One region of the Streptomyces sp. NPDC021019 genome, then DNA from elsewhere that is predicted to be linked to it. Evidence: riboswitches for the same ligand, from Rfam matches in the RefSeq annotation. Region 1 holds a riboswitch; the other holds the start of a gene.

Region 1 (7,114 bases):
GCGGTGAGGAAGAGCAGGAACGCGGGCAGGACGGGCCCGGTGTTGTCGAAGATGACGCCGTCGATCCAGTCGCTGAGGAAGACCGAGCGGTACGGCTTCCACCACCAGGTGAACAGCGCCGAGAGCACCACGCCGGAGACCAGCGCGAGGGTGTAGGCCAGGCCCAGCTTGGCGATCAGCCACTGGCGGCGGGTCGCCGACTGGGTGGTGACGAGCTGCGCGGTGCCGTTCTCCTGGTCGCCCGCGATCAGCGGGGCGCCGATGAAGACGGCGAGGATCAGGGGGAGGCCGCCGAGGATGGAAGTGACGTACTCGTGAACGCGGTTGTTCTCCATCGGCTGACCGGCGTCCTTCTCCGGCCACCCCTTCGCGTCGAGCAGCTGGACCAGCTCGTTGCGCCCGTACGCGATCAGGAGCGCGCCCACCAGCGTGAGGCCGAGGACGCAGACCAGCGCGACCCGGTGCTGGCGTACGACGAGCCACGGCATCCCGCGCAGCAGGCGGCGTCCGGAGCCGGGTTCGGCGGGCTTCTCGGTCAGGGTGGTGCTCATGCGGCCTGGGTCCCTTCGGCCTCGACGCGGGCGCCCTGGGTGTAGAGCGAGGGCGCGTCCGGGGAGCGGAGATGGGCGAGGAGGACTTCCTCCAGGGAGGGTTCGGCGCTCTCCCAGTCGGCGGGGAGCGGAGCCTTCGGCCGGATCATCGCCTGGAACTGCCGCCCCTGGAGGCGGGTCTCGACGACGGTGTGGTCGGCCAGCTCGGTCGGCAGCGAGCCGTCCCGGGTCACCCCGGTGACCAGCGCGTGGGCCGGGACCAGCGCGTCGGCGTCACCGGCCATCCGGATCCGGCCCTCGGAGACCACCAACAGGTAGTCGCACATGTCCTCCAGCTCGGTCAGCATGTGCGAGGACATCACCACCGTGGTGCCGCGCTCGACGGCCTCCGCCATCAGCAGGGTGCTCATCTCGTCGCGGGCCAGCGGGTCGAGGTCCGACATCGGCTCGTCCAGGAGCAGCAGGTCCGGCCGCTTGCCGAAGGCGAGCGCGAAGGCCACGCGGGTGCGCTGGCCGCCGGAGAGCGTGCCGACCTTCGCGTGGAGCGGGACGTTGCCCGAGCGGACGATCCGCGTCGCCGCGGCCGCGTCCCAGGCCGGGTTCAGCTCGGCGCCCATACGCAGGGTGTCGGCCACGGTGAACCGCTTGAACAGCGGCTTCTCCTGGCCGAGGAACGCGAACGTGGGCATCACGGCGGGGTCGTCGACCGGTACGCCGAAGATCCGCAGCTCGCCGGTGGTCGGCTGCACCTGCCGGGTCGCCAGCCCGAGCAGGGTGCTCTTGCCCGCCCCGTTCGGGCCGACCAGACCGCAGATGCGGCCGGCCGGGATCCGGAAGGAGCAGTCGCGCAGTGCCCAGCCACGTCGGTAGCGCTTGCCCAGGCCCCGGGCTTCCAGCGCCCAGCTGCCGGACGCCGCGTTCGGAGTGCCCGTGTCCGCCACGCACCTCACCTCAATTCCATTAGTCAATTAATGGAATCATGGAGTCGTGAGGGAATGACTGTCAAGCCGGACGGGTCGGCGGGGCCGGAGGCGGGGCCGGGGGAAGGGCGACGGTTCACGAGGCTCGTGATCAACCCGTCCAGGGCATAGGCTCGTCCCATGGGCAGCCACTCCGCACATCTGCCGAACCCGACCACCCCGGCCGGCCGCGAGGGGCTCGACGCCGTTCTCGCCCGGCCCGACCGCGCGGTCGTCGCCCTCGACTTCGACGGCACGCTCGCCGACATCGTCCCGGACCCCGAGCAGGCCCGCGCCCACCCCGGCACGGTGGCCGCGCTCGCCGCACTCGCGCCGAAGGTCGCCGCCGTCGCCGTGATCACCGGCCGCCCGGCGGGCGTCGCGGTGCGCTACGGAGGTTTCGCGGGCGCTCCCGGACTGGAGCACCTTGTCGTACTCGGGCACTACGGCGCCGAACGCTGGGACGCCGTGACCGGCACCGTGAACGCCCCCGCTCCGCACCCCGGCGTTGCCGCCGCGCGGGCCGAACTCCCCGGCGTACTACACGAGTTCGACGCCTGGCGCGGCGCCTGGATCGAGGAGAAGGGCCAGGCCGTCGCCGTCCACACCCGGCGCGCCCAGGACCCGCAGGCGGCCTTCGAGACGCTGCGCGGGCCCCTCGGCGAGCTGGCCGCCAAGCACGGGCTGATCGTCGAACCGGGCCGCCTGGTGCTGGAGTTGCGCCCGCCCGGGATGGACAAGGGCGTCGCGCTCGCCACGTTCGTCGCGGAGCTGGACGCCGAGTCCGTGATCTACGCGGGCGACGACCTCGGGGACCTCGCCGCGTTCGCCGCCGTGGAGAAGCTGCGGACCGAGGGCCCGGACGGCATCCCCGGCCTCCTGGTGTGCAGCGGCAGCACCGAGGTGCCCGAGCTGGCCGAGCGCGCGGACCTGTCGGTGCCGGGCCCGGCCGCCGTGGTCGCGTTCCTGGCGGCGTTGGCCGAGCGGATCTGAGCCGTATCGCGAGCGGCCCTGGTCCGTATCGCGAACGGCTCCGAGCCGTATCACGAACGGTTCCGCGCCGTGTCAGAAGACCGGCTCACCCCTGCCGCAGCGCCTCCAGCTGGTCCAGGAACCACTGCTGCGGCGGCAGCGCGGTCGCCGCCCCGGCCAGTCGCTTCGTGCGGCCGGACCGCTCGTCGGCGCTCATCGTCAGCGCCTCGTGCAGGGCCTCGGCCGTGCCCACCACGTCGTACGGGTTCACCACGATCGCGTCCTCGCCCAGTTCCTCGTACGCTCCCGCCTCCCGCGACAGCACCAGCGCGCAGCCGTGGTCGGAGACGACGGGGACCTCCTTGGCGACCAGGTTCATCCCGTCGCGGATCGGGTTGACCAGAGCCACGTCGGCCAGCCGGTACGCGGCCAGCGAGCGTGCGAAGTCGTCCTTCACGTGGAGCACGACCGGCATCCAGCTCTCCGTTCCGTACGCCCCGTTGATCTCCGTGGCCAGGGCCTGCACCGCCGCCGTGTAGTCCCGGTAGACGGCGAGGTCCTGCCGGGAGGGGTAGGCGAAGGCGATGTGCACGACGCGTTCGCGCCATTCGGGGTGGGCGTCCAGCAGGGCCCGGTACGCGTGCAGGCCGCGCACGATGTTCTTGGACAGCTCGGTGCGGTCCACCCGGACGATGGTCTTCCGGCCCTCGCCCACCTGCTCCCGCAGCGCCGCCATCCGCTCGTCCACGTCGGCCTCTTGCGAGCGCCGGCGCAGGAAGTCCGCGTCGGCTCCCAGGCCGTGCACCCCGATCCTGGTCCGGCCCGTCCCGCCGAGGATCTCCGTGCAGCACCCGATGAAAGCGTCCGCCCAGCGGCGGGTCAGGAACGCGGCCCGGTCCGCGCCGAGGATGCCGCGCAGCAACTGCTCCGCGATGTCGTCGGGCAGCAGCCGGTAGTAGTCGACGGGCGCCCACGGGGTGTGCGAGAAGTGGCCGATCCTGAGGTCCGGGCGCAGCTCACGGAGCATGCCGGGGACCAGGGCCAGGTGGTAGTCCTGGACGAGGACCGACGCCCCGGGGCCCGCCTCCTCGGCGAGTGCCTCGGCGAAGGCCCGGTTGTACGTCTCGTAGGAGGCCCACTGGCGGCGGAACTCCGCGTCGAAGACCGGCTCCACGGGCGTCTGGTAGAGCAGGTGGTGGACGAACCACAGCACCGAGTTGGCGATGCCGTTGTACGCGTCCGCGTGGACCTCGGCGTCGATGTCGAGCATCCGCACGCCCGCCTCGCCGACCCCGCGCCGCACCGCCTCGCGGTCCCCGTCGCCGAGGGCCGCGCAGACCCACAGCTTGTCGTCGACGGCGCTCAGCCCGGAGACGAGACCTCCGCCGCCGCGCTTGGCGTCGAGCGTCCCGTCCCCGGCGAGCGTGTACGAGACGGGGCCGCGGTTGGACGCGACGAGGACCCGGGCGGTGGAGGCGACGGCCGCGGGTTCGGATCCGGGTTCGGTTTCGTGTTCGGCGTGCTCGGAGACCATGTAGCGGAACCTAGCCCGTTCGGGAAGCCCCCAAACGCCTCAGGGCGTCATGCGGCCCACCGCCTCACGCCGCGTGGCGCTCCGCGTACTCCGCGATCTCCCGCATCGGCGGCCGCTCCTCCGTGTCCACCGCATGGGTGCGGGGTACGAAGCCGTCGTCGCCGCGCTCGAACTGGGTCAGCGCGGGCCGCACCAGATGGCCCCGGGAGAGCCGCAGCTGCGCCGTGCGGTAGATCGCCGCCGCCATCCGGCCCAGCGCCTGCCCGTCCTGGTGGCGGTGTCTCCGTACGCCGACGTCGACCTGGCCCAGCGCGTCCAGGCCCACCGTGTGCAGGGCGTCGACCAGCAGACCCAGCTCCACTCCGTAACCGACCGGGAACGGCAGCCGCTCCAGCAGGGACCGTCGTACCGCGTACTCGCCGCCCAGCGGCTGCACGAACCCGGCCAGCTGGGGCCAGTGCAGATTGAGCAGCGGGCGTGCCACCAGCTCGGTGACCCGACCGCCCTGACCTGCGCTGTCGCCGAGAGGGCGGTCGTACATCGCCTTGACGAACTGGACGGACGGGTCGGTGAGCAGCGGTCCGACCGTGCCCGAGACGAAGTCCGCGGAGAAGTCCCTGAGGTCGGCGTCGACGAAGCAGACGATCTCGCCGCTGGTCACCAGGAGTGACCGCCACAGCACCTCGCCCTTGCCGGGCAGGGCCGGGACGCGGGGCAGGATCGCGTCCCGGTGGACCACCCGGGCGCCCGCCGCCCGGGCCACGGCGGCGGTGGCGTCGGTGGAGCCGGAGTCGATCACCACGAGTTCGTCGACGAGCCGGACCTTCTCCATCAGCTCCCGGCGGATCGTCGCCACGATCGCGCCGACCGTGGCCTCCTCGTTCAGCGCCGGCAGCACCACGCTCACGGACGTGCGGTGCGGATCGGCGTCCCGGGCGTCGGTGAGCCGGTTCAGCGGGCGGTCGCCGGACGACCAGGAACGCCTGGTCAGCCAGCGTTCCACCTCTTCGAGCACGGTCGGCACTCCCTGTGTGTGATCCATCTCGCGGTTCGGACGACTATCTCAACGGTCCGGTGCTTCGGTTACAGTCTTGAACAACGCGGATGACCGTCGCATGTCGGGGTCGGAGCGCGCACAAACGCCTGGATCGAAGATCCAGCGCCATAAGAGCTCATCCAGAGGGACTGAGGGAACGGCCCGTTGAAGTCCCGGCAACCCTCCTGCCGACCGCGAGGTCACGGTGGGGAAGGTGCCAATTCCGTCTTGCGGCGAAATGCGTCGTAGGGAAGATGAGGAGAAAGGGACCTCCGCCATCATGGCTGTTCAGACCGTTGCAGGTAGCACCGCTTCTTCCGCCCCGGCCGTCGATCTCGGCCCCGCCGCGGCGCTTTCCTGCCGCGAGTGCGGCGAGCGTTTCGCGCTCGGCCCCCTTTTCGCCTGTGCGTCCTGTTTCGGGCCGCTGGAAGTGGCCTACGACCTGCCCACCGGCTCCCCGGAGGAGCTGCGTAAGCGCATCGAGGCCGGCCCGAACAACATCTGGCGCTACGCCCCGCTGCTGCCGGTGCCCGCGGACGTCGCGGAGAAGCCCAACATCAACCCCGGCTTCACCAAGCTCGTCAAGGCCGACAACCTCGCCCGTGAGCTGGGCGTCACCGGCGGCCTGTACGTGAAGGACGACTCCGGCAACCCGACGCACTCCTTCAAGGACCGCGTCGTCGCCATCGCCGTCGAGGCCGCCCGCGCCTTCGGCTTCACCACCCTCTCCTGCTCCTCCACGGGCAACCTGGCCGGAGCCGTCGGCGCCGCCGCCGCCCGGGCCGGACTGCGCTCCTGCGTGTTCATCCCGCACGACCTGGAGCAGGGCAAGGTCGTCATGGCCGCGGTGTACGGCGGTGAGCTGGTCGGCATCGAGGGCAACTACGACGACGTCAACCGCTTCTGCTCCGAGCTCATCGGCGACCCGCTCGGCGAGGGCTGGGGCTTCGTCAACGTCAACCTTCGCCCGTACTACGGCGAGGGCTCCAAGACGCTGGCGTACGAGATCTGCGAGCAGCTCGGCTGGCGGCTGCCCGACCAGATCGTCATCCCGATCGCGTCCGGCTCCCAGCTCACCAAGATCGACAAGGGGTTCCAGGAGCTCATCAAGCTCGGCCTCGTCGAGGACCGGCCGTACAAGATCTTCGGCGCCCAGGCCGAGGGCTGCTCCCCGGTCTCCGCCGCCTTCAAGGCGGGCCACGACGTGGTGCGCCCGCAGAAGCCGAACACCATCGCCAAGTCGCTGGCCATCGGCAACCCGGCGGACGGCCCGTACGTCCTGGACATCGCCCGCCGCACCGGCGGCGCGGTGGAGGACGTGACCGACGAGCAGGTCGTCGACGCGATCAAGCTGCTGGCGCGCACCGAGGGCATCTTCGGCGAGACGGCGGGCGGCGTGACGCTCGGCGTGACGAAGAAGCTCGTCGAGGCGGGCGTCATCGACCCGGCGCTCACCACCGTCGTCCTGAACACCGGCGACGGCCTCAAGACGCTGGACGCGGTCTCCGCGACCTCGCAGGCCACGGCGACCATCAAGCCGAGCCTGGACGCGTTCCGCGCCGCGGGCCTCGCCGCCGGCTGATCACCCGAGACTTCAGGAAGGCACCCACCATGAGCGTCAAGGTCCGTATCCCCACCATCCTCCGTACGTACACGGGCGGCCAGGCCGAGGTCCCGGCGGAGGGCGCCAAGCTCTCCGAGGTCATCGAGTCCCTGGAGAAGGACCACCCGGGCATCGCGGCCCGCGTCCTGGACGACCAGGGCAAGCTGCGCCGCTTCGTGAACGTGTACGTCAACGACGACGACGTGCGCTTCGAGGGCGGCCTGGACGCGGCCACGCCCGACGGCGCGGGCGTCTCGATCATCCCCGCCGTCGCCGGCGGCTGCTGAACCGTCCGGGCCGCTCCTCGGCGGCCCATCGCACCCCTGTGTGACCACAGTTGCCCCCTCCGCGAGAGAAGCGGAGGGGGCAATTCTATATGGTTGAGCGCGGTACAGTTGGGGAAGCCCCGCCCGCCGCCCGTGCCGCCCGCATATGAGAATGCGCCCGGCCCCGATAAGA
Region 2 (7,114 bases), on a different contig from region 1:
GTCGGCGTGGGCGGCCTGGGAGGTCAGGGCCACGGCCGCGGCGGCGGTCGCGGTGAGCACGGTCACGCGGGTGCGGCTCGGCTGCTTGGGACGACGGTGGGACGCCACGAAGGCGAGCTCCTTCTTCCTCAGAGCCGCCTACCGGGCTGTGGGGGAAAGATTCCCCGGCTCCGTGCACATGACGGACTCGGCGGTTCCTTCGCCGTCACCCCCGATGGGTGATCAACCGTGCGAAGGTTCGAGGCCCGACCCTAGTGACCATCTTGTGATCAGTTCAAATCCTCACAGGATTTTTCTCGTCACACCAGGCACTTCTTTACTCTCACCCCACCGCGTGTAGCGGCGACTTGACGGTACGTTCCCAGAAATGCGGCATGCCACACATGCCGAACATATCCCGCTAGACGCGCGAAAGGCGCTTGAGGAGCAAGACGGACGCGACCGGTCGCGCACCGGCCTTGGCCACGCCGTCCGCCACCTCCCGGTCGGTGGAGACGACCACCACGGGCCGCCCCGGCGGTTCCGCGCGGGCCAGCTGGCGGATCAGCTCGTCCGCCGTGACCCCGGCCTTGCTGAACAGCACCCGTACGCCCCGGGGCGGGGCCAGCAGCACCGGGGCGGCCAGCTCGGCCCCGTCGAAGACGCAGGTCATCTCGGCGCCGGTCTGCGCCGCGAGCACCGAGAGCCCGCCCAGCAACCGCAACCGCTGCTTCTCCAGCGGCATCTGGGGATAGCCGGTCTTGGTGACGTTGTAGCCGTCCACGATGAGGTGGGCCTGCGGCAGCGCCAGCAGCTGGTCGAGCAGCGCCGGATCGGTATCCGAAAGGGCCCTGGCCGCAATGTCCTTGGGCGACATCCGGCCGGGCTCCACCGCGTCCACGGTGTCGGCGGGACGTGTCGTCGCCGGGGGGAGCGCCAGCTCCCGCCGCAGCCCGGAGGCCGCGTCCAGCACCGTGTCCAGGAGCAACCGCAGCCGCATGTCCTCCACCGAGCGGCCCTCACGGGCGGCCCGGCGGCTCGTCTCCAGGGCCGCCTCGGCCTCTCCCAGCCGCCCCTTGAGCCGGCGCGACTCGCTCTCCGCGGCGGAGAGCTGGGCCGCCGACTCGGCGCGTACGGTGTCGGCCTCGGCGGCGCCGCGGCGCAGGGCGGCCTCGCCGCGCTTCACCTCGCTCAGGGCGCTGCGCAGCTTGCGGTGGAGCGACTCGGCCTCCTTGCGGGCCGCCTCCAGCTCGGTGCGCAGCCGCTCGGTCTCGGCGCGGGTGTGGGCGCGGGCCCGGTCCAGCTCCTCACGCAGGTGCTCCAGTTCGCGCCGGGTCTCCTCGTCGGCCCGTTCCGCGTCGGCGCGCTGGACCTCCTCGCCGGCCGATTCGACCAGCTTGACCCAGCCGACCGGGCGCAGCACGTAGGCGGCCGCGGCCACATCGAGGGGATCGGCTGCGGCGGGCGGCGAGCCCGCCTCCAGCGCGCCGGTGAGCTCGGGCTGGGACTGACCGAGCCGCTCCCCGATGCGCTGCCGGAAGAGGGCGTCGCTCTCCAGCGCGGCGGCCATCGCGTTCCCCGCGAACTTCGCCCGCCGGGTCGGGGTGAACCGGGCGTACTGTCGTAGCTGGGCGGGCAGTTCGGAGACGGTCAGGCCACCGAAGGCGTCCGAGACCAGCGCGATCACCCGCCGTCGGACACCCTCGGGCAGCGGACGGCCGAGCACCTCCGCACCGCCGTCGGCCTCATCGGCCGGTCCGGCGCCGCTGGTCGGCTGATCCACCGTCCGTCACCCCATAGATGTGTCGAAGGGTGCGCTCCCTCAGGAAGCGGCACCCGGCCTGTCCACCAGTTCGATCTGGTCCACCGCGTTGCACCAGCGACAGCGGACCGACTCGATGGTCTCACTGACGACCTCCCGCTCCTCGACACTCGACTCACCGGCCAGGTCGAGATGCACGTACTCCACGACCTTGGAGGAGCGGGTCACGTCGAAGCGCGTGAGATTGCCGCACAGCGTGCAGCGCCAGCGGGTCCCGTCGGTCGGCAGGGGAACCGTCGTCATCGTTGCGTCCTCTTTCGTCGTCGCCGGGAACCCGCGCCGGGCACGCCGCCGCGTCTCCACCTGTCTACGTCAAGGATCTCGCGGTGCGCCGTCGAACTGCGGAAGTCCTGGCGTAACCCTACGGCCTCGCGTATAGGCATCGGTACGGCGAGGCGCTCCGTCCGGTTCTCCACCGGTACGCCATGCTCTGTCCATGATCGATGGGCGGCAGGCCGACCGGCGGACCACGGCGGGCAGGATCCGGGACGCGGCGTCGAGCGGCGCCCCGGTCACCTACGGCCTGATCGCCGTCTGCGGTGTGATCTTCCTGATCGGCCCGCTCTCCGGGTTCGGCGGCGCCGGCTACGGGAGCGAGGACGCGCTCCTCGCCGCGCAGGCCGGGTACTTCGAGCGGTGGGGAGTGATCCCCGCCGAGCTGTGGGCGGGGTCCACGCATGCGCTGATCACACCGTTCACCGCGCTGTTCGTGCACGGCAGCTGGCTGCACCTGCTGGGGAACCTGTTGTTCCTGTACGTGTTCGGCGCGATGGCCGAGGAGCGCATGGGCCGGTTGCGGTTCGCCCTGTTCTACGTGGGCTGTGGCTATGTGGCCCTGGTCTGCTACGCGGCGGCGCACGCGGACTCCGGGCAGACGCTGGTCGGTGCGTCGGGGGCGATTTCCGCGGTGCTCGGCGCGTTCCTCTACCTCTTCCCCCGGACCCGGGTGACCAGCCTGTTCCCGTTCCTCTTCTTCCTGCCGTTGCGCTTCCCCGCCTGGATGGTGCTGGTCTTCTGGTTCGGGCTCCAGTGGTCGGCGGCGCAGAGCGCGGGCAGCGGCCCCGGGGTGGCGTACCTGGCGCATGTGGCGGGCTTCGCGGCCGGATTCCTGTGCGCCTGGGTGAGTTATGGACGGAGAGCTAGAGTGAAGGTTCCAGCCACCGAGGGAGACAGCCAGCCGTGATCACCGCGATCGTGCTCATCAAGACCAGCGTGGACCGGATTCCGGAGATCGCCGAGGCCATCGCCGCGCTGGACAGTGTCAGCGAGGTCTTCTCCGTCACCGGCACCTACGACCTGATCGCCATGGTCCGGGTCGCCCGGCACGACGACCTCGCCGACGTCATCCCCGGCCGGATCAGCAAGATCCCGGGCGTCGAGGGCACCGACACGCACGTGGCGTTCCGTACGTACTCCCAGCACGACCTGGAAGCGGCCTTCGCCATCGGCCTCGACGCGTAGGCACACCGGCGACGCACCTCGGCCGGGGACGGGCGGCGCGCCTGTCCCCGGCCGAGGTGTTTCATCAGAACGTGTCAGACCCGGGCGGCTTCGCCCCGGTCCGGGACGCAGCGGCCGTCCTCGGTGCGGTAGTTCCACCGGGCGCCCTCGCGGACCAGTTCGGAGACCGCCCGCAGGAACCGGTCGATGTGCTCGTCGGGCGTACCGGCGCCGAAGCTGACGCGGATCGCGTTGAGCGAGCGCTCCCCCGGCTCCGCCTCCGGCGCGCCGCACTCGCCCGGGTCCTGCGGGTCGCTGCCGAGCAGGGTGCGCACCAGCGGGTGGGCGCAGAAGAGGCCGTCCCGCACGCCGATGCCGTACTCGGCGGAGAGGGCGGCGGCGAAGTGCGAGCTGTTCCAGCCGCGCACCACGAAGGAGATGACGCCGACGCGGGGGGCGTCGTCGCCGAACAGCGAGAGCACCCGCACCTCGGGTACCTCGGCGAGTCCCTCGCGGACCCGGCCCACGAGGGCCTGCTCCCGGGCGACCAGGCCCTCGAAGCCGGCCTCGGTCAGGGCCTTGCAGGCGGAGGCGATGGAGTAGACGCCGATGACGTTGGGCGAACCGGCCTCGTGGCGGGCGGCCGTGGTGTGCCAGTCGACGTCCACTCCGCCGTCGGCGCGCCGGGCGACCTTGCGGGACGCGCCGCCGCCGGCGAGGTACGGCTCGGCGGCCTGGAGCCAGTCGGCCCGGCCGGCCAGGACGCCGGAGCCGAAGGGGGCGTACAGCTTGTGGCCGGAGAACGCGACCCAGTCGACGTCCAGTTCGGCGATGTCCACGGGGTGGTGCGGGGCGAGCTGCGCGGCGTCCAGGACGATCCGGGCGCCGTGGGCGTGGGCGGCGGCGGCCAGTTCCCGTACCGGCCACAGCTCGCCGGTCACGTTGGACGCGCCGGTGACGCAGACGAGGGCGGGGCCGTAGGGGTCGCGATCGGCGAGCGCGCGCTCCAGGGTCTCGACGGCCTGGGCCGGGGTGCGGGGCGCGTTGAGGTAGGTGACCTGGGCGTCGCGCCAGGGCAGCAGGGACGCGTGGTGCTCGGTCTCGTACACGAAGACCTGGCAGTCGGCGGGGATCGCGGCGGCCAGCAGGTTGAGGGAGTCGGTCGTGGAGCGGGTGAAGACCACCTGGTCGTCCGCGCGGCAGCCGAGGAACTCCGCGACCGTGCGGCGGCTGTTCTCGAAGAGGTCGGTGGAGAGCTGCGAGAGGTAGCCGGCGCCGCGGTGGACGCTGCCGTAGTACGGGGCGTACGCGGCGACGTCGTCCCAGACGCGCTGGAGGGCCGGGGCGCTGGCGGCGTAGTCGAGCGCGGCGTAGGTCACCTCACCGCCGGTGACGAGCGGGACCGTGACGTTCTGCCCCAGAACGGGCAGGGGGGCACAAACCGACGAGTCGAGGGCAGCGGCGGGGACAGACATGACGAACTCCCGTAACAGGCAGGCGAAATCCATGCGCCGGCAGTACGCGGCAGCGCAGGGAGGGGAAGGGAAAAAGGGTGCGCGGAAGGAGGGCGATCAGCCCTAGCGCATTCGCTTGCTCACAGAAGACTCCCTAGGGACCAGGACCCCGGGGGTTGGCATCCGCTGGATGCCGAGGGGCCCGCGCTTGCCGCAGACCTCGCTGCCTACGGCCTGGTCTTCACCCGGGGCACCCCGCCACGGACGGAGGGTTGCCGGACAGCGGGCCGGGGCCGTAGTCGCTGTCACTCATGACCTGCGCAGCATCTTGCCATACGTGTGCAGACGCGCAAGGGCGCAGTCCGGTATCCGGACTGCGCCCTGTGTCACACCGCGCGGGCCGCGGGCGGCTCCGTCGCGCGTTCAGGCGTTGCTGGCCACCACCCAGCGCTCCAGGGCCCGCTTGGCGGCCCCGGAGTCGATGGCCTCGGCCGCGACGAGGATCTTCGCCGCGAGCTGTTCGGTCAACGTGCCGGGGCCGGGGTCCAGGGCGACCAGGGCCGCCGCCGAGTTGAGCAGCACCGCCTCCCGGACCGCGCCGCCCTCGCCGTCCAGCAGCCGGCGGGCCACATCGGCGTTGTACGAGGCGTCGGCGCCGCGCAGCGCCTCGACGGGGACGATGGGCAGCCCGACGTCGCGCGGGTCGAAGGGCTCCTCGCGGACCGCGCCGTCGCGTACCACCCAGACCCGGGAGGTGGCGGTGGTGGTCAGCTCGTCGAGGCCGTCGTCACCGCGGAAGACCAGGGCCGAGTTACCCCGGTCGGCCAGCACGCCCGCGACGATGGGCGCCATCCGGGCGTCGGCGACGCCGACCGCCTGGGCGCGGACCCGGGCCGGGTTGGTGAGGGGTCCCAGGATGTTGAACGTGGTCTGCGCGCCGAGTTCCTTGCGGGCCTTGGCCGCGTACCGCAGGGCTGGGTGGAACTTCACGGCGAAGCAGAAGGTGATGCCCGCCGCTTCGGCGACCTCGACGACCCGCTGCGGGGTCAGCTCCAGATTGACGCCGAGCTTCTCCAGTACGTCGGAGGAGCCGCTGGCGGAGGAGGCGGCCCGGTTGCCGTGCTTGACGACCTTGGCGCCGGTGCCGGCGATGACGATCGCGGACATGGTCGAGATGTTGACCGTCCTGGCGAGGTCGCCGCCGGTGCCGACGATGTCGACGGTCCGGCCCGGCACCTCGATGGTGTTGGCGTGGGTGTACATCGCGCGGACCAGTCCGATGACCTCGTCGACGGTCTCGCCCTTGGCCCGCAGCGCGACGGCGAACCCCGCGATCTGCGCGTCGGTCGCCTCGCCGCTCATGATCCGGTCCATGGCCCAGGCGGTCTCCTCGGAGCTGAGGTTCTCGCCGCGCAGGAGGGGGTTCAGGAGGCCGGGCCAGGAACGGTCCGCCACGCTGTCGCCGCCGTTCGGGGTCACAACGTTCATGGTCCGCTCCAGGGTCCACAGCCGGTCAGGAAAGATGGCTCCACCCTATCCAGCCGGGGGGACCGCGAAGAGCCCCGTCCATCGAATGGACGGGGCTCTCACGGTGGCGATCGGTTCAGGTGATCAGTGGTGGCCGTGGCCCTCGCTGATCTCCTTGTACTCCTCGGGGGTGGCCTTGGGGATCTGGTTCCCGTCGGCGTAGAACCCCTTGCTGAGCTTGGCGCGCAGCTTCTGCACCGGGGAGATCTTGCGCTTGACGCCGTTCTCGTCGACCGCGGGGCCGAGGTCGAGCGGCTGGTACTGCTCGTGCGCCGTGAGCGTGTGCAGCTGCCCGGGGCTGAGCGGCTCGTGGACCTCGACGAACTCACCGTGCGGCAGGCGCTTGATGATGCCGGTCTCGCGACCGTGCAGCACCTTCTCCCGGTCGCGGCGCTGGAGGCCGAGGCAGATCCGCTTGGTGACGATGAACGCGATGACCGGTCCGACGAAGAAGAAGATCCGGACGAACCAGGTGATGGCGTTGATCGACAGGTGGAAGTGCGTGGCCCACAGGTCGTTCCCACCGCCGACGAGGCCGATGAAGTACGCCGTGATCCAGGCGACGCCGAAGCCCGTACGGGTCGGGGCGTTGCGCGGACGGTCCAGGATGTGGTGCTCGCGCTTGTCGCCGGTGACCCAGGACTCGATGAACGGGTACACCGCGATCGCGGTGAGGACCACGCCGAAGCCGACCAGCGGGATGAAAACGCCCAGGGCGAGCGTGTGGCCCCACAGGTTGATCTCCCAGCCCGGCATCACGCGGACCAGACCCTCGGCGAAGCCCATGTACCAGTCGGGCTGGGCGCCGGTGGACACCTGGTCGACCCGGTACGGGCCGATGGCCCAGATCGGGTTGATCGTGGCGATGGCCGAGATGGCCGCGATGACGCCG

The links. A riboswitch is a leader RNA that binds a small molecule or an ion and turns the genes downstream of it on or off. The one in region 1 is predicted to bind S-adenosylmethionine.
Region 2: another riboswitch for S-adenosylmethionine. It lies ahead of ACH4RG_RS12670 (aminotransferase class V-fold PLP-dependent enzyme); the one in region 1 lies ahead of thrC (threonine synthase).

Annotation. Positions count from the first base shown of each region.
Region 1 covers NZ_JBIRQR010000001.1:749,402-756,515, forward strand. The annotation lists gene ACH4RG_RS03445 (ABC transporter permease) at 1-551, opposite strand, end outside; gene ACH4RG_RS03450 (ABC transporter ATP-binding protein) at 548-1,492, opposite strand; gene otsB (trehalose-phosphatase) at 1,652-2,503, shown strand; gene ACH4RG_RS03460 (trehalose-6-phosphate synthase) at 2,589-4,016, opposite strand; gene ACH4RG_RS03465 (glucosyl-3-phosphoglycerate synthase) at 4,081-5,031, opposite strand; SAM riboswitch class I at 5,186-5,313, shown strand; gene thrC (threonine synthase) at 5,333-6,634, shown strand; gene ACH4RG_RS03475 (MoaD/ThiS family protein) at 6,664-6,942, shown strand.
Region 2 covers NZ_JBIRQR010000002.1:380,174-387,287, forward strand. The annotation lists gene ACH4RG_RS12645 (NlpC/P60 family protein) at 1-108, opposite strand, end outside; gene ACH4RG_RS12650 (NYN domain-containing protein) at 401-1,762, opposite strand; gene ACH4RG_RS12655 (hypothetical protein) at 1,802-2,044, opposite strand; gene ACH4RG_RS12660 (rhomboid family intramembrane serine protease) at 2,238-2,984, shown strand; gene ACH4RG_RS12665 (Lrp/AsnC family transcriptional regulator) at 2,981-3,262, shown strand; gene ACH4RG_RS12670 (aminotransferase class V-fold PLP-dependent enzyme) at 3,337-4,716, opposite strand; SAM riboswitch class IV at 4,895-5,012, opposite strand; gene trpD (anthranilate phosphoribosyltransferase) at 5,119-6,183, opposite strand; gene ACH4RG_RS12680 (cytochrome bc complex cytochrome b subunit) at 6,307-7,114, opposite strand, start outside.